4 regions of the Janthinobacterium sp. DSP2-3-3 genome follow, and region 3 is predicted to be linked to each of the others. Evidence: predicted binding sites of a transcription regulator. Region 3 holds the regulator's gene; each other region holds the start of a gene.
The links. Region 3 encodes sigma-54, which starts transcription at its own class of promoters, with help from an activator protein. Its sites were predicted from a motif close to TGGCANGNAANCTGCTTT; they were not measured.
Positions count from the first base shown of each region.

Region 1: the regulator sigma-54 is predicted to act here: its motif matches at 3,245-3,262, upstream of ACP7DE_RS27630 (beta-propeller fold lactonase family protein).
Region 2: the regulator sigma-54 is predicted to act here: its motif matches at 1,604-1,621, upstream of ACP7DE_RS05390 (circularly permuted type 2 ATP-grasp protein).
Region 4: the regulator sigma-54 is predicted to act here: its motif matches at 1,968-1,985, upstream of ACP7DE_RS12600 (PEP-CTERM sorting domain-containing protein).

Region 1 is NZ_JAFCWA010000024.1:8,851-14,469, forward strand. It holds gene ACP7DE_RS27620 (DUF779 domain-containing protein) at 1-313, opposite strand, end outside; gene adh (aldehyde dehydrogenase) at 370-1,890, opposite strand; gene ACP7DE_RS27630 (beta-propeller fold lactonase family protein) at 2,224-3,180, opposite strand; gene ACP7DE_RS27635 (TonB-dependent receptor family protein) at 3,385-5,538, shown strand; gene ACP7DE_RS27640 (substrate-binding periplasmic protein) at 5,593-5,619, opposite strand, start outside.
Region 2 is NZ_JAFCWA010000002.1:296,685-302,303, reverse strand. It holds gene ACP7DE_RS05395 (alpha-E domain-containing protein) at 1-120, opposite strand, end outside; gene ACP7DE_RS05390 (circularly permuted type 2 ATP-grasp protein) at 114-1,568, opposite strand; gene ACP7DE_RS05385 (sensor histidine kinase) at 1,806-2,957, opposite strand; gene ACP7DE_RS05380 (hemerythrin domain-containing protein) at 3,301-3,810, opposite strand; gene ACP7DE_RS05375 (KGG domain-containing protein) at 3,864-4,328, opposite strand; gene ACP7DE_RS05370 (hypothetical protein) at 4,563-5,435, opposite strand; gene ACP7DE_RS05365 (TonB-dependent receptor) at 5,538-5,619, opposite strand, start outside.
Region 3 is NZ_JAFCWA010000008.1:224,603-230,221, reverse strand. It holds gene lptC (LPS export ABC transporter periplasmic protein LptC) at 1-164, shown strand, start outside; gene lptA (lipopolysaccharide transport periplasmic protein LptA) at 190-771, shown strand; gene lptB (LPS export ABC transporter ATP-binding protein) at 771-1,526, shown strand; gene ACP7DE_RS17705 (RNA polymerase factor sigma-54) at 1,531-3,009, shown strand; gene hpf (ribosome hibernation-promoting factor, HPF/YfiA family) at 3,079-3,438, shown strand; gene ACP7DE_RS17695 (enoyl-CoA hydratase/isomerase family protein) at 3,695-4,780, shown strand; gene rapZ (RNase adapter RapZ) at 4,781-5,619, opposite strand, start outside.
Region 4 is NZ_JAFCWA010000005.1:288,798-294,416, reverse strand. It holds gene ACP7DE_RS12615 (TetR/AcrR family transcriptional regulator) at 1-558, shown strand, start outside; gene ACP7DE_RS12610 (hypothetical protein) at 600-1,373, shown strand; gene ACP7DE_RS12605 (TIGR00730 family Rossman fold protein) at 1,385-1,930, shown strand; gene ACP7DE_RS12600 (PEP-CTERM sorting domain-containing protein) at 2,251-2,844, shown strand; gene ACP7DE_RS12595 (YgjP-like metallopeptidase domain-containing protein) at 2,998-3,510, opposite strand; gene ACP7DE_RS12590 (KGG domain-containing protein) at 3,671-4,072, opposite strand; gene ACP7DE_RS12585 (phasin family protein) at 4,108-4,620, opposite strand; gene purU (formyltetrahydrofolate deformylase) at 4,967-5,619, shown strand, end outside.

The sequences.
Region 1 (5,619 bases), on a different contig from region 3:
GGAAGCGCTTGCCCGTGCCGTTGTCGAGTGAAAACATGCCGCCATTGCCATCGACCACATCGATAATCAACTGGGTATGCTCCCAGTACTCGAATTGCTCGAGCCCCATGTAAAACGGTGTGCCATTCAAATTGCCGAGATAAATATCGGTATCACTGACATCGAACTCGCCCAGCGCGTAGCACATGGGCGCACTGCCGTCGCAGCAGCCACCCGACTGGAAAAACATCAGCGGGCCGTGACGCTGGCGCAACTTGTCCATCATTTCCAGCGCCGCATCGGTGGCGACCACCCGGGCAATTGCTGCACTCATGGCATCCCTTTCTGCGCGCCGCACCTGGATAGACAGGTGCGGTGCCTGTTGCCGGTTTAGAAGAAGCCCAGCGCTTTCGGGCTATAGCTCACCAGCAAATTCTTCGTTTGCTGGTAGTGGTCAAGCATCATCTTGTGGTTTTCGCGGCCAATACCCGACTGCTTGTAGCCGCCGAACGCGGCGTGGGCTGGATACAGGTGGTAGCAATTGGTCCACACGCGGCCCGCCTGGATGGCGCGGCCCATGCGGAAGGCGCGCGAACCGTCACGCGTCCACAAGCCGGCACCCAGGCCGTACAAGGTATCGTTGGCAATCGCCAGCGCTTCGGCCTCATCCTTGAAGGTGGTCACAGACACGACTGGCCCGAAAATCTCTTCCTGGAAGATGCGCATCTTGTTGTGGCCCTTGAACACCGTTGGACGCACGTAGTAACCGCCCTCCAGGTCGCCCGCCTGCGTGTGGCGCTCGCCGCCAGCCAGCACTTCGGCGCCTTCCTGACGGCCAATGTCGAGGTAGGACAGGATTTTTTCCAGCTGCTCCTGCGACGCCTGCGCGCCGATCATGGTGCTGGCATCGAGCGGGTTGCCCTGCTTGATGGCGGCCACGCGCTTCAAGGCCCGTTCGATGAATTTTTCGTAGATCGATTCCTGGATCAGCACGCGCGATGGACAGGTGCACACCTCGCCTTGATTCAGCGCAAACATGGTGAAGCCTTCCAGGCACTTATCGAAATAATCATCATCGGCATCCATCACGTCTTCAAAGAAGATGTTCGGCGACTTGCCGCCCAGCTCCAGGGTGACGGGAATCAGGTTTTGCGCCGCGTAACCCATGATCAAACGGCCCGTGCCCGTTTCACCCGTAAAGGCGATCTTGGCGATGCGCTTGCTCGACGCCAGCGGCTTGCCCGCTTCCAGGCCAAAACCGTTGATGATGTTCAACACCCCCGGTGGCAGCAGGTCGCCGATCAGTTCGATCAACACCATGATGGAGGCGGGGGTTTGCTCGGCCGGTTTCAAGACGACGCAATTGCCGGCGGCCAGGGCTGGCGCCAGTTTCCACACGGCCATCAGAATCGGGAAATTCCATGGAATGATCTGGCCCACGACGCCCAGCGGCTCATGGTAGTGATAGGCATACGTTTCCGCATCGATTTGCGCGACGGAACCTTCCTGGGCGCGGATGCAGCCGGCAAAGTAACGGAAATGGTCGATGGCCAGCGGAATGTCGGCATTCATCGTTTCACGGATCGGCTTGCCGTTATCGATGGTTTCCGCCGTGGCGATCAGGCTCAGGTTCTGTTCGATGCGGTCGGCGATGCGGTTTAGGATATTGGCGCGCTCGGCAGGTGAAGTCTTGCCCCAGGCATCCTTGGCGGCATGCGCGGCATCCAGCGCCAGCTCGACGTCTTCCGCCGTGGAACGGGCGATTTCGCAAAACGGCAAACCGGTGATCGGTGTGATGTTGGGAAAATATTCACCTTTTACTGGTGCAACGAACTTGCCGCCGATGTAATTGTCATAGCGTTGTTTGAAGGGGTTGGCTACGCCCAGTTTGCTGATGTCTGCGAGATTCATGTCGTCCTCTATCAGGTTAATTAGAATGGAATTGATTTAATTAAAATCAAACGTCTGTTACAGATGGGGTGAGTACACGGAGTCTTCCGCAAATGCCGTGCCAGCTCGCCGTCCCACTACCAACTTAGCCGGTTTTACCCTTGTTACAAGGGCATGGCGGCCAGATCGATGCGCTTGATCGCCACCGCACGCCGGTCGTTCAGCCCAGGGGACTGTGTGTGCGTTTTGAACAAGGCAAGACTATCCTGTTCCAATTCGGGCCAGCGCCGTCCGTTCCCTGCGCCGCTGCACAATGGAACAGGTGTACCAGTCTGTAACACCTTTGCTGTGCCGCTAGCGAATCACCACGCCCCATGGCAATTCACCCACGGCAATATCGGCCACCTTGCGCGCACTGGCCGTGTCGATGACGGAAACACTGTTCGAGCGGCCATTGGCCACGTACAGCTTGGCGCCGTCGGGCGTGATGGCCATGTTCCACGGGCGCTTGCCGACGGCTATGCTTGCCGTCACCTTGTTGCTGATCGTGTCGATCACCATCACCGTGCCATCCGTGCCATTCGAAACATACAGCTGCTTGCCACTGGGATGGACGGCGATGCCGTTGGCATTCTTGCCCGCTGGAATAGTGGCAATCGCCTTGCGCGCGGTCATGTCGATCACGTAGACGGCATTGACCAGTTCGCACGCCACGTAGGCGCGGCCCGAGTCCGGACTGAAACCGATGCCGCGTGGACGCAAGCCCACGGCAATGGAAGCCACTTGGCGGCGTTGCGCCACATCAATGACATCGACTTGCTCAGCCTCTTCTGCACTGACCAGCAGCCAGCGCCCATCGGGGCTGAAGACGGCATGTTCCGGATTGCGCCCTTGCACCTTGATGTCGGCCAGCAATGTGCCCGTCTGACCATCGAGCAAGGCCACGCTATTGTTTTCCTCGACGGCCACGGCCACGTAGTGACCGTCCTGGGAAGCACTGACGCCCTCGGGCGACTTGCCCAGCGCCACGCTGTGCACGGGCGTGCCGCCAGCGTTATCGATCAGCAACAAGGTGCTGCTGGCGGCATCCGTGACAAACAATTGGCGTCCGGTGGGGTCGGCGGCGATGCCGCGAGGACGCGTGCCGGCGGCGATCTGGCGCACCACCTGGTCGGTAGCCGTGTCGATCACGCTCAGGGTGCCCGATTTTTCATTGGGCACATAGGCAAACGGAGCGGCTTGGATGGCGCTGCTGGCGAGCGCAGGCAACAGCCAGCACACCTGGCGCAAGCGCGAGAAGAAGTTGGGCATAATCACCTTTTCAATGGCAAAACGAGGGAAAAGCGCGCGGTATCGGCGCATCTGACCATTGCTGCATGCAAACGCCGTGCCACTGACAAGCGTATAATTTCAGCCCACCAATGGAGACATGGCAGGCATATTGCTTGATAAGACTAGGCAGACCTGTGCCGCACACGCCGCTCAAGCCGGCTTTTATTCATTTGGAGAATCCGCATGCAGCATCGTTTCCGCCTGAACACCATTGCCAGTCTGTTTGTCGCCGGCAGCGCCACCCTCGCCCCCCACATCTTCGCCGCCGAGGCCGCTGACTTGGCCAACGGGCAACTCATGGACACAGTGGTCGTCAGCGGCAGCCGCATCGCCCACCCCAGCCAGGAAGTGCCGGCTTCCATCGACGTCGTCGACAGCGCCCGCATCCAGGATGGACAAATCCGCGTCAACGCGTCGGAAGCGCTGGCCGCCGTGCCGGGCCTGGTCGTGCAGAACCGTCAGAACTATGCGCAAGACTTGCAAATCTCGTCGCGCGGCTTCGGCGCCCGCTCGGCCTTCGGCGTGCGCGGCGTCAAACTGATCAGCGATGGCATTCCTGCCAGCATGCCCGACGGCCAAGGCCAGGCCGCCACCTTCAACCTCGATACGGCCGAGCGCATCGAAGTGCTGCGCGGACCGTTTTCTGCCATCTACGGCAACCACTCGGGCGGCGTGATCCAGCTGTTTTCCAGGGATGGCCAACATCCCCCATCCGTGGAACTGAACGTGACGGGCGGCAGCTACGGCACCAGCAAGGTGGACCTGACGGCGCAAGGCCAGGCAGGCGGCATCGGCTACGTGCTCAACGGTTCGCGCTTCCGCACGGATGGCTTCCGCAACCACAGCACCGCCACGCGTGAACAGGCTTTCGGCAAGATCACCGTCAAGCCCACTGCAGACAGCAAGCTGACCATCGTCGCCAACAGCCTGCACCAGGGCAATACGCAAGATCCGCTGGGCCTCACCTGGCCCACGTTTTCCCGCGACCCGCGCGCCGGTGAAATCGACGCGAGCGATACGCAAAACCCGAAGCGCACCCTGGCCGAACGCTACAACACGCGCAAGAGCATCGACCACCAGCAAATCGGTACCACCTATGAACAGGCGTTCGGCGATGACCGCCTGCATGTGATGGCGTATGGCGGCAACCGCGAGGTGATCCAGTACCAGGCATTTAATAAGGCATTCCAAAATACCAAAGTGGATGGTCTACTTAAGCATTCAGGCGGCGTGGTCGACTTCCAGCGCCAGTTCTATGGTATCGATACCAACTGGCTGCACGTGAACCAGCTGGCCGGCGGCAAGCTGAGCACCACCATCGGCATCGACTATGGCCGCTCCAGCGATGACCGCACCGGCTATGAGAACTTCATCGGCAATAGCTTTGGCGTAAAAGGCAAGCTGCGCCGCGACGAGCAAGATGTCGTCTCCAGCCTCGATCCTTATATCCAGATGGAATGGCAAAGCGGACCATGGCTGCTCAGCGCAGGTGTGCGCTACAGCAAAATGAAAGTGGCGGTCGACGACCATTTCCTCGGCAATGGCGATGACAGCGGCAGCCTGGAATTCAGCCATACGACGCCGGTGCTGGGTCTGCTCTACAAGCTCACGCCAAACGTCAACGTCTACGCCAGCGCCGCGCGCGGCTTTGAAGCGCCCACCTTGAACGAACTGTTTTACTCGGGCACGGGCGGCGGCTTCAATTACCAGCTGAAACCGGCCACCAGCACCAATCTGGAAGCGGGTGTCAAGGCCAGAATCAATAGCAACACGCATGTGAATGCGGCCGTGTTCCAGATCAAGACCAACGACGAACTCGTAGTCGACAAGTCCAGCGGCGGGCGCACCAGCTATCGCAATGCAGGTAAAACCTTGCGCCAGGGTATGGAAGTGTCGCTGGACTCCAGCCTGCCGTATGGTTTCACGACAAAAGTGGCGCTGACCAGCCTGCACGCCGTGTATGACCAGGCGTTTGGCAGCGTGCACGAAGGCAGTCGCTTGCCGGGCGTGCCCAGCGCCAACCTGTTTGCAGAACTGGCCTGGAAAGACACGCTGGAGCGTTTTGGCGCAGCGCTGGAAAGTGTGGCTAGCAACCAGGTCTACGCGGAAGACAGCAACAGCGAAAAGCCGGCACCCGGCTACACGGTGTTCAATGCGCGGTTCAATGCAAAACAAAGCGTGGGCAACTGGCGCTTCAAGGAATTTGCCCGTCTGAACAATCTTTTCGACAAGACCTACGTGGGCTCCGTCATCGTCGGCGACAGCAACAAGCGCTACTATGAAGCGGCGCCAGGCCGTAACTGGCTGCTAGGTGTCAGCGCCCAGTATTCCTTCTAATAAAAAGACCACGCCTCTTCCGATGCGCGGGCTTTTCAACTAAAGCAAGCGACTTCAGGGCCGCGCTTCCTTCACGCCATA
Region 2 (5,619 bases), on a different contig from region 3:
TTGCTCGGACTGGGGCAGCATCGACGTTTGCATGTTGACGTCGAGCATGCGCGCCGTGTTTTCCGCCCGCTCCGTGTAGCGGGCCATCCAGAACAAATGATCGGCGGTGCGGCTCAGCATGTTTTCTCTCCTGCAAAAGCGGATGTGGCTTCGAGTACCCAGGTATCCTTGGTGCCGCCGCCTTGCGAGGAATTGACCACCAGCGAGCCTTCGCCCAGAGCCACGCGGGTCAGGCCGCCCGGGACCATGGAAATCGTCTTGCCGGACAGCACAAACGGACGCAAATCGATGTGGCGCGGCGCGATGCCGGCCTCGACATACGTGGGGCAGGCGGACAGGGCGAGTGTCGGCTGGGCGATGTAGCCGGCGGGATTGGCCAGCAGGCGCTGGCGGAAATCCTCGATCTGCGCCCGGCTGGACGCCGGCCCCACCAGCATGCCATAGCCGCCCGCGCCATGCACTTCCTTGACCACCAGTTTCCCCAGGTTCGCCAGCACGTAGGACAAATCGGCCCCTTTGCGGCACTGATAGGTCGGCACGTTGTTGAGTATCGGCTCTTGCGACAGGTAGAATTTGATCATGTCGGGCACGAACGGGTAGATCGACTTGTCGTCGGCCACGCCCGTGCCGATGGCGTTCGCCAACGTCACCCGGCCGGCGCGATACACGGACAGCAGGCCCGGCACGCCCAGCGAGGAGTCGGAGCGGAAGGCCAGCGGGTCGAGGAAATCGTCATCGACCCGGCGGTAAATCACGTCAACGCGCTTGGGTCCGCGCGTGGTGCGCATGTAGACGGAATTGTCGTTGACAAACAAATCCTTGCCTTCGACCAGTTCCACGCCCATTTGTTGGGCTAAAAAGGCGTGTTCGAAGTAGGCGGAGTTGTACATGCCGGGCGTCATGACGACGACTGTCGGGTCATCCACGCCCATGGGCGCGACGGAGCGCAGGTTGTCGAGCAGCATGTCCGGATAATGGTCGACGGGCGCGATGCGGTTGCGGGCGAACAGTTCCGGGAACAGCCGCATCATCATCTTGCGGTCTTCCAGCATGTAGGACACGCCGGAAGGCACGCGCAGATTGTCTTCCAGCACATAGAATTCGCCCTGGCCCGCGCGCACGATATCGACACCGGCGATGTGCGCGTAAATGTCGGAGGCGACGGCAATGCCCTGCATTTCCGGGCGATACTGGGTATTCTTGTAGATTTGCTCGGCAGGGATGATGCCCGCCTTGATGATGTTTTGCTCATGATAAATATCATGGATGAACATGTTCAAGGCTTGCACGCGCTGCACCAGGCCCGTCTGCATCTGCGCCCATTCGGCGGCGGGGATGATGCGCGGGATGGTGTCGAACGGTATCAGACGTTCCGTGCCGGCATCGTCGCCGTAGACGGCAAACGTGATGCCGACGCGGCGAAACGTCAGATCGGCTTCGGCCCGCTTGCGGGCGATGGTCTCGGGGGATTGCTGCGCCAGCCAGTTGTCAAATTCACGATAGTGTTCACGTACCTTGCTGTCCGTACCCACTTCATCCGCAGTCATTTCATTGAAAAAATTTGCCATGTTGTGATTTCCCTTGAGCCGTGTCTACGTATAGCTCAGCAGGAAGCGTGCCAATGAGGTGCCAGCGAAAGTGTGTAAAAAACGACCATTTTTGTAGCGTCAATCCATCATCCGCACCGTTATGGTGCATTCGGTGTCAGTTCTTGGGGAGTTGGGCGCGAGGCGGCAAGAACGGCCGGCAATCGACGGCTTGACCTCAGCGGCGTCCAGCGTGCGTATCGAGACTGAAGAGTGGCATCACGGCGCGACAGTGCGCGGGAACGTCACTGTGAATACGGTGCCGACGGATTCGGATGAACTCACCGTGATCGTCGCGTCATGCACCCAAGCAGCTTCTTGGGCGATAAACAGGCCCAGACCCAGACTGGTGTTCGGTCGTGCATCCAGTTCAGCATCCAGGTTCAGTTGAACGAGCGGTTGGAAAATTGTTTTCAGTGCCTCCGGCGCGATGACCGGCCCGATGTTGCTTACCCTGACGACGATCGTCTCGGCAAGTCCCTCGGCTTCCAGCACCACCTCCTTGCCCTTGGTCGAATATTGCGCTGCATTGATCAAAAGATTGGTCGTCAACTGGTGCAGCCGCAGGCCGTCAAAGGCGCCGACCAGGCTACCGCTGGGCCGATAAATGATGGCGCTCGCAGGGTACATCGCGCGCGCGTCGGTCGCTGCTGCCTGAAATACCTCGTCCGCATCGATGCGCGTGCGCGAGGCTGGCAAGGTCGCTCCCATTTGCAGGCGCGTAAATCCGAGCAGGTCGGTCACCATCGCGCCCATCAGCATCGCGCTACGTTTGGCTTTTGTGGCAAGGCTGATCGCGTGTTCCGACATGCTCGCCTGCCGAGCCAACAAGTCCACCGCAGTTGTGATATTGGCTAAGGGCGCGCGCAGGTCATGGCTCAGTACGGCGACAAACAGATCTTTGGTGCGGTCTGCGCGTGCCGAATAGGTCACGATGGACTCGGCCAGCGCCTGGTCGATCGCTTCGTTAAACCGCACCATTTCATACGTACTCGTTGCCGACATCTGACTCACTTCCGGCAACCACAGACGCAAGACGGTTGCCCGCAGCGCTCGGAACTCCGAGCTAAGCTGCAGCAGCGAAAAATTGCTTGCGTGGCGCAGGCGACCGTGGATGGCGGCAGCGGTTTCTTCCTCGGCCGCAGGCATTGTGCTGCCCTGAGACTTATCGAATTGCTGCTGCTTGCTTTGGTTCGTTTCGATATCGAGTGCCACGGTACGCAGAATCGCCTCGGCGTGATCCCGGAGCGCCAGTTCGGACATCTGAGCGGAGTTCGGTTCGATTGTCCTCGCGAAGGCAGTCCACTCTGCAAGAATTTGCGGCATTTTGGCGTCAATAAATGCGGCGAGTTTCATTTGTTGTACTTTCATGTTGATTAAAGCCTGTGCTGGTCGCCACCAGACGGATGCAGCGCGATCTCCGCCGCGTAATGAGGGGGCTGCATAGGCTGGCGTTACTATTTTACGTCACTGTTATATCTCCCGTCGCGCCGACTTCAGCCATCGGCGCGCGTGGGGTCAGGCAGGTAGGGGACGAGAAGTACTGTGGCGCGTCCGCAGTCGATGCACGAGACGGCGCGTACCAGATGTGATGGGAACGGGCGTTATCTCGCGCGCATCAACGATGCGCGCGCCTTGCCTGGACAGGGGGGCGGAAGCGAGGGTTGCCTACGCAAAAAGCGGCGCGTGAGGACGCGCCGCCGTATCACGACTGTTACTGTAATAGCGGAAGTTCGATTTCGGCTTTCCGCGCTGCGATTGCCGCGCCCAAACCGTCTAGGTCAAGATTAGCTTTGCGTGCCTTGGGAAACATTTCGCCTTCCTCTTCACCTACGTGGTGCTCAATCTGCTCGGACAGTACCTTGACTTTGGCATCGTAGAGATCCTCGTCGGCATTCATCGAGAGTATCTGCGCAATCAGATCTTTCGCCGAGGCATGCTCGACCGTTGCTTCATCCATCAGATCGTCGTCGCCAGTCGCTTCGCGCACGGCCGGATAGAAAATTTCCTCTTCTGCCGTGGCGTGCTTGGTTAATTCCAGGCAGATTTGCGTCGCCAGCTTTTTCTTGCTCGCGCGTGAGCGGTCGCTGAGTCCTGCGTATTGCTCGAACAAGGCTTTGACGTTTTTGTGATCCTGTTCCAGAAGATCAATGGCGTCTACTTGTGTTGTGTTAGGGCTACGGCCTGTGGCGGCTGCTTCAGTTGATTTCGATGTCGTAGGCATGATGTCGATTCCTCGTAGTAATTTGGGCGCGCCGTGGCGCGCCCATGCAGGTCTTATTTCGAACGCGAACCCGAACCGGATTTATCCTTGTCTGCGGACGACGCGGATGAGCCAGAGCCAGAGCCAGAACGCGACGAGCCACCCTGGTTGCCAGCGCCCGACTGGCCGCCATCGGATTTTCCGCGCGAACCGCTGTCGCTTTGCTGATTACCATCGTTCTTGTGGCTCATCGCGCCGGCTTCGCGGGCTTCCTTGCTGGTAAATTCATGCGCGTTACCGGAAGCATGTGCGGCACGGCCGCCCTCGGCAGCGATTTCGCGCTGCTTTTCCGGGTCCATCGAGGCAAAGCCGCGGTTGCTCGTATCGCCGCTTTGCGACGAGTCCGATTTGCTGCCGCCTTGGTTCCCACTGCCGCCTTGCGACTGTTTGCTGGCGCTGGAACTGGCTTGCGATCCTTTGGAATTGCTGTCCGACTTGCTATTGCCGCCTCGATTGCCGCCTTGGTTTGATGCAGTCATAATGATCTCCAATGTGATTGAAAAATCTGGCTAAGGTTTCATCAGCCGATGATGCCGTTGCCTGAAACCATGGTAGGGCGTCTATGGTGCAATATCGTCAGGGTTTCGCCTACGCTTGCGTAGGAATGCCACTCGCCGATGAGTGGGAGAATGCAGTGGCGCGACTAGTATTGCTGAGGTAACTCGTCAATACTTGCTCTTGAAACATGCTCCACGCTCTCGCCTGTTGGCAGCTTATGGCGCGACGAGCAACATGCTATTGCTGGTCAGACGGGCGATCGCCTGCGACCATGCAGTCAGGGAAAAATTCTGTGGATCATCATGACCGTTCGCATAGCCCGTATCGAGCACGGCGTGGAAGGCAGGGATCAGCCACGTACCCTTGCGCACGCTGGCGGCGATGTACAGCAGGGCCAACCGCTCGTATTGCGCGGGCGTAAAGCCCGGATCTGGCGCCAGGCCGTCGTTGCCCTTGCCGCCGCCCGGTACGGAGTTGCGTGGCTGCACCAGCTCCACGTGCAGGAACAGGCCCGTCAGCGAAGGCTTATCCTTTTCCAGCTTGCTGGCGTAGCCGGGCGTGCCAAAGTCCCGCACTTGCAGCGAGCCGCCCAGGCGGTTCACATACACATGGCCTTTCGGACCGCCGCCCAGCGCCGGATTGCGCAGCGTAAAGTCATTGAAGTCCCAGCCGGCATCATTGATGTGCGCGGGAATGGAGTCCGCCAGGAAATTCGGGTAGCTGGTGTCGTGGATGACGAAATACCGCGCCATGGGCGCCGCCAGCCGGCCCACGGCGCGCGACAGCGGAGCGTCGACGGCGCCACCCACGTCGGCTTCGCTGATCGATTGCTCGGCCAGCCAGGCGCGCAGGCGGGCCGGGGCGATGCCCGTGCGCTGGCCGATGTGGGCGGCAAGAAAATCCGGCAGAGGCGCGCTGTCGCCCAAGCGCGCATACAGCTTGACGGGACGCAATAAACACGTGGCTTGTGCCCGCGCATCGCCCTTGAAGCCGCTTTTCCAGGCGGCATACGGGCAGGCGGCTTGCTTTTGGGCAGCAGCCGGCAGGGATAGGCTGAGCAAGAGCAGCAGGGCAGGGAGTCGTTTCATGCGGGCATTGTCGCCGAATCGGGCGTGCCGGCACAGGCGCGCACGAAAAAAAAAGCTGCCCCGTTCATGGGACAGCTTTGGCACAGGCTGGCGGAGGCTGAGTTAGAACGCCACGCTGCCCGACACGACGAAGGTGCGCGGCGCGGCCAGTACGAGGCTGCCGGCGTCGAACGAGGAGACAGCC
Region 3 (5,619 bases):
AGGAAAGAATGGAAACGGACGTGCCTGTCGATATCCTGACGGGCGCCTCGCGCATCAATGGCATCGGCATGAAAGCCAATAACGCTACCGGCGTGGTGGAAGTGCAGAATGCGCTGCGCATGGTCCTCCCGCCGAAACCGCGCCCGGCCGCGGCGGCAAAATGACAGAATGAAACAAGGAAACCATACTATGAAGAACATCTTGCTGTTGACCGTATTTTCTCTGGCCATGATGGGCGTGGCGCATGCCGAGAAGGCCGATTCCGAGAAGGAAGCCGTCATCACGGCACGTAGCGGCCATGTCGATGACGTCAAGCAGGTGCGTACCCTGACGGGCGACGTCGTGCTGGTCAAGGGTACTTTGACCATGAAGGCGGGCCGGGCCCTGATCACGGAAGATCCGCAAGGCTACCAGTTCATTACCTTCTGGGCCGATCCCGGCAAGCTGGCCACCTTCCGCCAGAAGCGCGATGGCGCAGGCGATCTGTGGGTCGAAGGCGAAGCGGAGCGCGTGGAATACGACAACAAGACGGAAGTGGTGAAACTGTTTTCCAAAGCCAAGCTGACGCGCCTGGAAGGCACAAAAGTCACTGACGTGGCCAATGGCGCCTTCATCTCGTATGACAGCCGCAAGGAAGTGTTTGCGATGGAAAATTCCGACAGCGGCACCAGTACCGCGGATGGCGGCAGCGTGCGCATGGTGATCCAGCCGAAGACCAAGGCACCGGCGGCGGAGAAAGCGCCGGCCACGCCTGCGCCAGGAAAGAAATAATGGACAATACTCGTTGCGGCAGCACCCTGATCGTTCGCGGGCTGCAAAAAACCTATGGCAAGCGGCAAGTCGTGCATGATGTTTCGCTGCAAGTCGAATGCGGCGAAGTGGTCGGGCTATTGGGTCCGAACGGCGCCGGCAAGACCACCTCGTTCTACATGATCGTCGGCCTGGTGCCGTCGGACGGCGGCAGCATCGATATCAGCGGCGTGGACATTTCCCGCCTGCCGATCCACCGCCGCGCGCAGATGGGCCTGTCGTATCTGCCGCAGGAAGCATCCGTGTTTCGCAAGCTGACGGTGGAAGACAATATCCGCGCCGTGCTGGAAATCCAGACCGTCGAAGGCCGTCCCCTGAAGAAGGCCGAGATCGAGGAGCGCCTGGATAAATTGCTGGCCGACTTGCAGATTGAAAAGTTGCGCGAGAACCAGGCGCTGTCCCTGTCGGGCGGCGAGCGGCGCCGCGTGGAAATCGCCCGCGCGCTGGCCACCGACCCGCGTTTCGTGCTGCTCGACGAGCCGTTCGCCGGTGTCGACCCCATCGCCGTGATCGAGATCCAGCGTATCGTGCGCTTCTTGAAGGAGCGCAATATCGGCGTCCTCATCACCGATCATAATGTGCGCGAGACGCTGGGTATCTGCGACCGTGCCTACATTATTAACCAGGGCTCGGTGCTGGCGTCAGGACGCCCCGACGACATCATCGCGAACGAGTCGGTACGCCGGGTCTATCTGGGCGAACACTTCCGCATGTGAGCCAATGAAACAATCATTGCAGCTGCGCACTTCGCAGCACCTGGCACTGACGCCGCAGTTGCAGCAATCGATACGCCTGTTGCAATTGTCTACCCTGGAATTGCACCAGGAACTAGAGCAATTACTGACGGACAATCCCTTGCTCGAGCGCCTCGACGATCCGCTCGACCGTTCGCTGCGCCTGCTGTCCGATGGCGCCTTGAGTTCCACGGCCGCGCCGGCCGATGCACCGCCCCAGCCGCCAAGCCAGGAGGCGCCTGCAGCGCCGGCCGAAGCGGAGACCTTTGATGGCGAGGCTGGCGACAGCCCGGCCGCAGCGGATGGCGGCGACAGCGATTGGAGCGAGGCGAGCCGGGGCAAGGCGCCCGACGACGAAGATTCGCGCCCGCAACTTGAAGCCCATCACTGCACCCTGCGCGAACATTTGATGGAGCAGATGCGCGTGACGGTGCTCGAATTGCGCGACCGCGCGCTGGTCGAGCTGATCATTGACGCGCTCGACGACAATGGCTACCTGGAAGAGTCGCTCGACGACATCCTGGCACGCCTGCCGCAAGAGCTGGAAATCGACGCCGACGAGTTGCGCACGGCCTTGTCCCTGCTGCAAAGTTTCGATCCGCCCGGCGTGGGCGCGCGCAATGCGTCCGAATGCCTTGCCTTGCAAATCAAGCGTTTGCCGCATATCGCCATGGTGACGCGGCGCATGGCCCTCGTCATCGTGGAAAAGCATCTGGCCTGGTTTGCCCAGCGCGATTTCAACAAGCTGAAAAAAGCCCTTGATTGCGACGAGGAAGACTTGCGCGAAGCGCAGACCGTGATTCGCCAGTGCAATCCGCATCCGGGTGCCGTCTTCGCCTCAGATGTGTCCGATTACGTGGTGCCCGACGTCGTCGTCAAGCGCGCGCGCAATGGCTGGCAAGTCACCCTGAACAACGACGTCATGCCGCGCCTGCGCGTCAACGCCATGTACGCCAACTTGCTCAAGCAGGGCAAAGGTGAGGGCGCCATGGGCGCACAGTTGCAGGAAGCCAAGTGGCTGATCAAGAATATGCGCCAGCGCTTTGACACGATCTTGCGCGTGGCGCAGGCGATAGTAGAAAGACAAAAGAACTTTTTCTCGCATGGGGCCGTTGCCATGCGCCCCCTTGTGCTCCGTGAAATAGCTGATACACTGGGTTTACACGAGAGTACTATCTCGCGGGTAACAACTCAAAAGTACATGCTGACCCCGCATGGCATGTTTGAGTTGAAATATTTCTTTGGTAGCCACGTCGCCACCGAAGCGGGGGGCGAAGCGTCATCGACGGCGATACGGGCATTGATCGTGCAACTGACAGGAGCAGAAGACCCTAAAAATCCTTTATCCGACAGTAAGATTGCGGACATGCTGGGGGAACAAGGCATGGTGATTGCGCGACGTACTGTTGCCAAATACCGGGAAGCGTTGAAAATTCCGCCAGTGAGCCTGCGTAAGTGTTTGTAAGTTTTTTTCGGTTCCTCTGCGGGCCGGAGTCGATGGACCGCACGAACCCGATCATCTTTAGGAGTGTGTATGAATCTCACCATCAGCGGACATCATCTCGAAGTCACACCAGCCATCCGTGAATACGTACAAACGAAGCTGGAACGCGTGAAACGTCATTTCGATCAAGTCATCGATATTGCCGTGATTCTGACCGTGGATAACCTCAAAGAGAAAGAAAAACGTCAAAAGGCTGAAGTCAACCTGCGTCTGAGTGGCAAGACCGTCTACGTGGAAAGCCTGGGGCAAGACCTGTATGCCGCGATCGATACCCTGATCGACAAGTTGGACAGGCAAGTGATGAAGTACAAAACCAAAGTGCAAGGGCACGGTAAAGAGGCGATCAAGCATCTGCCAGACAACTCGGACGAAGAATTCGCCGCCGCCTAAGAACACCAAAAAACCTACTGCGCGTCGCGATTTGCGGCCTCCGATGCTTACTGTGCATATGCACAGCTCCGCTTCTCAGCCACAACTCACATCTGCTCGCTACGGTTTTCCCACGTGTTCTACGGCCTGCGACTTTGAACCGGTTGTGATCAACTAAGGGCGCACATTGCGCCCTTTTTTGCGCCCGGACCTGTCAAACGCAATATTCCCCTCGCAAGCGCTAGAATGTTCCCGTTCTCACTTTTTTCATTTTGCCATGAGCGACTTCGTCCAGACCTCCATTCGCAACCGCACGGGCCACATCGTGCTCGACCGCCCGAAAGCCTTGAATTCCTTGTCGCTGGACATGGTGCGCGCGCTGAGCGCGGCTTTGCTGGCCTGGCGCTACGATCCGCAGGTGGACGCCGTCGTGATCCGTTCCAGTAGTGAAAAAGCCCTGTGCGCCGGCGGCGACATCCGTTTCTTTTACGATGCGGGCCTGGCCACGCCGCAAGGCGGCAGTGCCCAACTGGAAGATTTCTTTACGGAAGAATACGCCTTAAATCATTTAATTCATTTCTATCCGAAACCGTATATCGCCGTGCTGGATGGCGTGGTGATGGGCGGCGGCATGGGCGTGGCGCAATCCGGGCCAGGCAACCGCCTGCGCATCGTCACGGGCCGCACGCGCATGGCCATGCCGGAAGTCAATATTGGCTTGTTCCCGGACGTGGGCGGCAGCTATTTTCTTTCCCGCCTGGCGGGCCAGCTGGGCCTGTACCTGGGCTTGACGGGTTTGACGATCAACGCGGCCGATGCCCTGTACACGGGCCTGGCCGATGTGTACCTGCCTGAGGCGCAGATGGGGGCGCTGTTGGACCTGTTCGAATCGACGCCGGGTGAGGCCTTGCCGGTGGCCATCAAGGCGCTGGCGGCACCGTTCCAGGCCGAGGCGGGCGCTTCTGTCTTGGCCGCGGCGCGCGCGGCGCTGGACCGCCATTTCGGCGCCCCTTCCGTTGCCGCCATCATGGCTTCGCTGGCGCAGGATGACAGCGTGTTCGCCAGCAAGGCCTTGGCGGCCATGCGTCTGCGTTCGCCGCTGATGATGTCGGTGACCCTGGAATTGCTGCAGCGGGGCGCCCACCTGGGTCTGGCCGATTGCCTGCGCATGGAGCGCACGGTGGTACGCCACAATTTCGAGCATGGCGAAGTGATCGAGGGCGTGCGCGCGCTGGTGGTCGACAAGGACAATGCGCCCCGCTGGAATCCATCCAGCCTGGACGAAGTCGATGCGGCCATGGTGGCGCGTTTCTTCGCTCCCGTCTGGCCGGCCGCCGCACATCCGCTTTACCGTCTGAATTAATTAAGAGCGCTCGCGGTGGCGCAGAACCACGCGCTCGTTGGGGCCGAAGTATTGCGCCAGCCGTTCCGCCATGTACACGGAGCGGTGCTGGCCGCCCGTGCAACCCAGGGCCACCGTCAGGTAGCTGCGGTTATCGGACTTGAATGACGGCAACCATTTCTCGATGAAGGCGCGGATGTCGGCCAGCAGTTCCAGCGCGCTCGGTTGTGCGTCGAGGAAGGCGATCACGGGCGCGTCGCGTCCGTCGAGCGGGCGCAGCGCCAAGTCGTAATAGGGATTCGGCAAGGCCCGCACGTCGAAGACGAAATCGGCGTCCAGCGGCACGCCCAGCTTGAAGGCGAACGATTCAAAGAACAGGGTCAGCGGGGCGCGTTCGGCGGCGACGATATCCTTGATCCAGGCGCGCAATTTGTTGGCGCTCAGTTCCGAGGTGTCGATCACATGGCCCAGCTGTTCAATGGCAGACAGGCGTTCGCGCTCTTCCGAGATGCATTCGATCAGGGTGCGGCGGCTGGCCGGATTCTGGTTCGGGCGCAATTCGTGCGACAACGGATGGCTGCGCCGCGTTTCGGAGAAACGCGCCACCAGTGAATGCGTGGTCGCCGTCAAAAACATGACCTTGACGTCGTGCCCTTGGTCGCGCAGCAGCGCCACATTGTGTGGCAGGCTGGTCAGCGACTCGGCACTGCGCGCATCGACGGCGACGGCCAGTTGTGGCGTCCCTTCGTCGAGCAGCGTTTGCACCAAACTGGGCAGCAAGGCCGGTGGCAGATTGTCGACACAATAATAGCCGGTATCTTCCAGCACATTGAGCGCGACGGATTTACCGGAGCCGGATA
Region 4 (5,619 bases), on a different contig from region 3:
AACATTTCGCCGGGAAATCTGTATTACCACTTCCGTAACAAGGACGACATCGTCAATTCGATCTTCGTCCAGTTCGAGGCGGAAATCGAACGCATCCTGACCGTGCCTGACGGGCGCCGTTCGAATATCGAGGATGTCTGGCTGTATTTGCACCTGATGTTCGAACTGATCTGGCGCTACCGCTTTTTCTATCGCGACCTCAATGATTTGCTGTCGCGCAACCGCAAGCTGGAACTGCACTTCAAGCTGATCCTGGCGCACAAGATCAAGGTGGCCACGCAGCTGTGCGAAGATTTGCGCAGCGAACAGTCGCTCGAAGCGTCGGACATGGAAGTCGCTGCGATGGCGACGAATATGGTGGTCGTTGCCACCTACTGGCTGTCGTATGAATATGTGCGCAACCCGCGCAAGTACAGCGAGCAGCAATCGATGTCCGATGCGCTGGCGCGTGGCTGCTACCAGGTGCTGTCCCTGATCGGACCGTATTTACGCAATGAAACGCATTTGCTGTTTCGCAAACTGTCGGAAGAGTATGTGACCAAACTCAAGAATGACTGACGCGGCTGCTGGCGCCATGTCGTTAATTACAGGAGACATGTATGGCTTGGAAACAATTTCCCTATCCGGACGCGGCATATGTCTACACGCCGCACACTCTGGAGGCGGCCTGGGCGCGCCTGCATGCGGGCGATGTGGAGCCTTTGCCCACGCACTCTGCATTGGTGCAGGCCTGGCTGGCCTTCCATGCGGGCGACTTCGAGCGCGCCGCGAAGCTGGGTCTGGCCGTTGGCGTGCCCGGCTATGCGGTGGCGCACAAGGCGACCTGCATTTACGCCACGCACCTGGAAGTGAACGACAGCCAGAAACTCGACATGTACGAAGAAGTGGCGGAGCGCTGCGAGCGTCAGCAGAGCGAGCAGCCGGACAACCCGGCCGGCTACTACTGGCATGCCTACAGCCTGGGCCGCTACGCGCTGGGCACGTCCGTCGTCAAGGCACTGGCGCAGGGCATGGGCGCGCGCGTGCGCAACAGCCTGGACCGCACGATGACGGTGGCGCCCATGCATGCGGAAGCGCATATCGCGTTTGGGATTTATCATACGGAAATTATCGACAAGGTCGGCGCCATGATCGGCAGCCTGACCTACGGCGCCAACAAGGAAGACGGCTACCAGCATTTCAAGACGGCGCTGGCCCTGACGCCCTATTCGGCGCTGGCGCACAGCGAATATGCGCGCGCTTTGAACATGCTCGACGGAAAGAAAAAGCTGGCGGAAGCGCTGGCCCTGTATGAAAAGGCGGCCGACTGCGTGGCATTGGACGCCAAGGAACGCCTCGAGGTCGAGGCGGCGATCGATGAATTGAAAGGATAAGGATTACTGTGATCAAGGCTTTATGTGTGTACTGTGGCGCCAACGCGGGCGTCTCGCCGGACTATGCCGTGGCGGCGCGTGAATTGGCGCGCGTGCTGGTGGCAGAAAATATTTCACTGGTGTATGGCGGCGGCAAGGTTGGCCTGATGGGCGTGATCGCCGATGAAGTGCTGCGCCTGGGCGGCGAGGTAACGGGTGTGATCCCCACCCAGCTGGTTGAGCGCGAAGTGGGCCACACGGGCTTGACGCGCCAGTTCATCGTGAAGGACATGCATGAGCGCAAGGCGATGATGGCCAGCCTGTCCGATGCCTTCATCGCCATGCCCGGCGGCTATGGCACCCTGGAAGAGTTGTTCGAGATGCTCACGTGGGCCCAGCTGGGCTTGCACGCCAAGCCCATCGGCTTGCTCAATGTGGACCGTTTTTATGATGGCTTGCTGGCCTTCGTGGAAAATGGCAGGGAGCAGGGCTTCATCCGCCCGCAGCACGCGGCTTTCCTGAACGCCGAAGCCGATCCTGCGGCGCTGGTGCAGCGCCTGAAGGAGTGCGCGCCCTAGCGTCGTCAATGCAATGTAATGCAATGCAATACAGCCATGCCCTGGAAAGTGCATGGCTTTTTTATTTCTGCACGGGAAAATTGATTAAGCTCAACAAATCAATTAATAAAAATATAGCTACAATATTTTCTATTTGGCATGTTTTTTTGAAAATGAAAATGCATTTTATGCATGAGTGTGGTCTACTGGCATTGTTCAAAAGTTAGGAATATCGGACACCGACGAGTGTTGTACAGACTCCCAAAAAAAGGTGCCGATCTGCTTCAAGTTGCCACAGCCACGCTACTTCATCATCTCGAAAGGATGCTATTTTGAAACCTATGACCCTCTTGCGCGCGACCGCTGTCGCCGCCCTTCTCGCCGCTGGCGGCGCCCACGCACAAACCACCACCATCGGCTTCGATGCGCTGGAACACCCCGGCATCTTCGGTTCCGTCTTCAACTCCTATTCCGAAGGCGGCTACGATTTCGACAGCAGCTTCTTGGGCCTGTTGAGTTCTGCGCATCAAAGCAACTTTGCTTATGCGGGTTCGGCGGGCCTTGGTGCCACATTCTTGTCGAGAACAACCATGAGCCGCACCGACGGCGCAGCCTTCTCGCTGAGCTCGATCAGCCTGGCGGACTTCGTGAGCTTGCCTGGCTCCTACGACGTGACGTTCATCGGCCGTCAGGTAGGCGGCGGCACGGTGACCCAGACCTTCAGTCTCGATGGCAGCCATACTTTCAGCGATTACACGTTTACGGGCTTCAACAATCTGTTGTCGGCATCGTGGAAGGAAGGCGCCTTGCACACCTTCCAGGTCGATAATATCGCCGCCAGTGTGAGCGCCGTGCCGGAACCGGCCACGTACGGCATGCTGCTGGGCGGACTGGGTCTGCTGGCCTTCCTGCGCCGCCGCAAGAACGCCGCCTGAACCTGAACTTGAGCAGGGTGCCGGCCACGCCGGCGCCTACGCGCCTACGCGCATACGTGAAGCCGCCAGTGTTACCAGGTGGCTATGCTGACAGGCTGGCGCACGCAAACAGAACCCCCGGTGCAACTGCTGGGGGCTTCTGTTAGGAGCGCGTCACGACCACAGGCGCTGGCCCGACAGGTCGAGCTGCGTCAGGTACAGGCGCACGTCGAATTCGTACTGGTGGTATTGCGGTTCCATATACGTGCACAGCTTGTAGAACGCCTTGTCATGTTGCTTTTCTTTCACATGCGCCAGTTCGTGTACGGCGATCATGCGCAGGAATTCAAGCGGCACTTCCTTGAACATGGTGGCCACGCGGATTTCATGCTTGGCCTTGAGCTTGCCGCCTTGCACGCGCGAGATCGAGGTATGCAAGCCCAACGCATGCTGGATCACATGGATCTTGCTGTCGAATGCCACCTTGTTGATGGGCTCGGCATTGCGCAGGAATTCATTCTTCAAGTCTTGCACGTACTGGTACAGCGCTTTGTCGTTGCGCACATCGTGCGCGTTCGGGTAGCGTTTTAACAGGACTTCGCCCAGCTTGTCTTGCGCGATCAGTTGTTGCACTTGCGCTTGCGTTTGTTCGGAATAGGCGCTCAGGTATTTCAGGGATGGCTGCATGCGGGGGGGCGGGGTGGGGCGCGGAGGTGTCAGTAAGGCGAGAATGTACCATACCGCTGCGCCCCGCGCTGTGCCAACCCTTCACGGGGCCGCCTGCGCGCGCCCCGTGCCACCGTCAAGCGGCGCGCGCAGGTCAGCCTGGTCAGTCCTAGCCCTAGCCCTAGCCCCTGTCGTCCTCGTCCTCGTCCTTGCTGCCTTGCCGGCTCGCCTTGGCTTGCTGCTCGGCGCTGCCGCTGCGTGCCGTGCTACTGTTGCGGCTTTCATTGGCGCGCTGGGCCGATTGTCGGCTTTCGCCACCTTTCCTGCCGATTTCCGCCATGTGTTCGCGGTTGCGGCTGACGGCTTCACCACCTTTTTGCCCGGCCCGGCGTGCCTCTTCCGAGTCGAATTCATGCGCCGTGCCCTTTTGATGGGCTGCCTGACCGCCCTTGCTGGCAATTTCGCGTTGCTGCTCTTCGTTCATGGCGGCGAAACCGCGTTTGCTTGTGCCTTTGGCGTTGCCCGATTCGCTGGCTTTCTGGGTGTTGCCAGCGCCTTTGCCCTGCTCATTACTGTTAGCCATGTCGCTCTCCTTGCTGTCGAGTGGGAATCAGATACTCAATGCGCCTGATCGGATTGCTTGCCGGTCTCGTGGCTGCGGCCTGCACCATCGTGGCGTCCCGTGGCGTGCATTTTTTCGATGATTTCACGCTGGCGCTGTGTGGCTTTTTCCGTTTCTTCGGCCGTCTTGCGTACCACTTCATCGGCGAAAGCCACGGCTGTACGGCTGGCTTCGGGCAGGTGGTTCTCTGCCGTGCGGTTCATCTCGACATGGGCGCTGGCGACGAGGTTGCCGAGTTGCTGCTGGTACTGGCGTAGCTTGTTGCTGCCCGGCTGCACCTGCGCAGCGGCCAGCGACATGAACTCGCCCGCGTCGCGCGCGCACAGCAGTTGCTGGCTGGCGCTGTTCCATTCCTGTAGCAGGTCTTGCGCCAGCCGCAGATGCAGCTCGCCCAATTGCTGCGTCGTATCGAACAGTTTGCGCGATAGTTCTGTGGCGAAATTGCACTGGGTCTCCAGGTGGGACTTCAGGGCGGGGCTGAGACTTTGGGGGATACTGTTGGTGAACATGTTCTACCTCAATGAAAATCTGGTCCGAGAAACACCCGGTGTACCGGATGCGACGTGTGCTGAAACAAGCAAAGAGATAGACGCCAGATGGCGTGCCAGGTTCCACGCCGGATGCCGGTTTGGCGCGAGAATGGCGCTTGGCAGGCGGGAAATCGCGATGACTTTGCGCCAGATCAAATGAACCGGAATCGGCTTGCCGTCGCTGGCAGCCATGCAGCTTGTGTGGGAAATGCCGGCTTACAGGCCCGGCCGTGCGACAATAGCCGGCTCGCGGCAGCGCAGCCGATGGCCGGCGCGCGTGGCTGAGCCGAGCATAGCCCACCTTTTTTTGCCTTATTCCGCGACCATGACGCATCCCGAATATATCCTGACCCTGTCTTGCCTGGACCAGCGCGGCATCGTGCACCGCGTGTCCGGCTTCCTGGCCGAACACGGCTGCAATATCCTCGATTCCGCCCAGTTCGGCGACCAGGAATCGCAGCTGTTCTTCATGCGTGTGCATTTCGCGCTGGAAGACGGCGCCGTCAGCGACGCCCAGCTGCGCAGCGACTTCGCCGACTTGTCGCAAGTCATGCAGCTCAATGGCCAATTCCATGGCCAATTGCACGATGCGCGCGTCAAGCCGCGCGTGATGCTGATGGTGTCGAAGATCGGCCATTGCCTGAACGATTTGCTGTTCCGCTACAAGAGCGGCTTGCTGAACGTGGAAATTCCCGCCATTGTTTCGAACCACATGGAGTTCTACCAGCTGGCGGCCAGCTACAATATTCCCTTCCACCACCTGCCGCTGGCGGCCGGTGCGCCGGAAGCGGCCAAGCTGGCGCAGGAAGCGAAGATCATCGAGTTGATGGACACGCACAAGATCGACCTGGTGGTGCTGGCGCGCTACATGCAAATCCTGTCGCCCGGCCTGTGCCAGGCGCTCGACGGCCGCGCCATCAATATCCATCACTCCTTCCTGCCCAGCTTCAAGGGCGCCAAGCCGTATGCGCAGGCGCA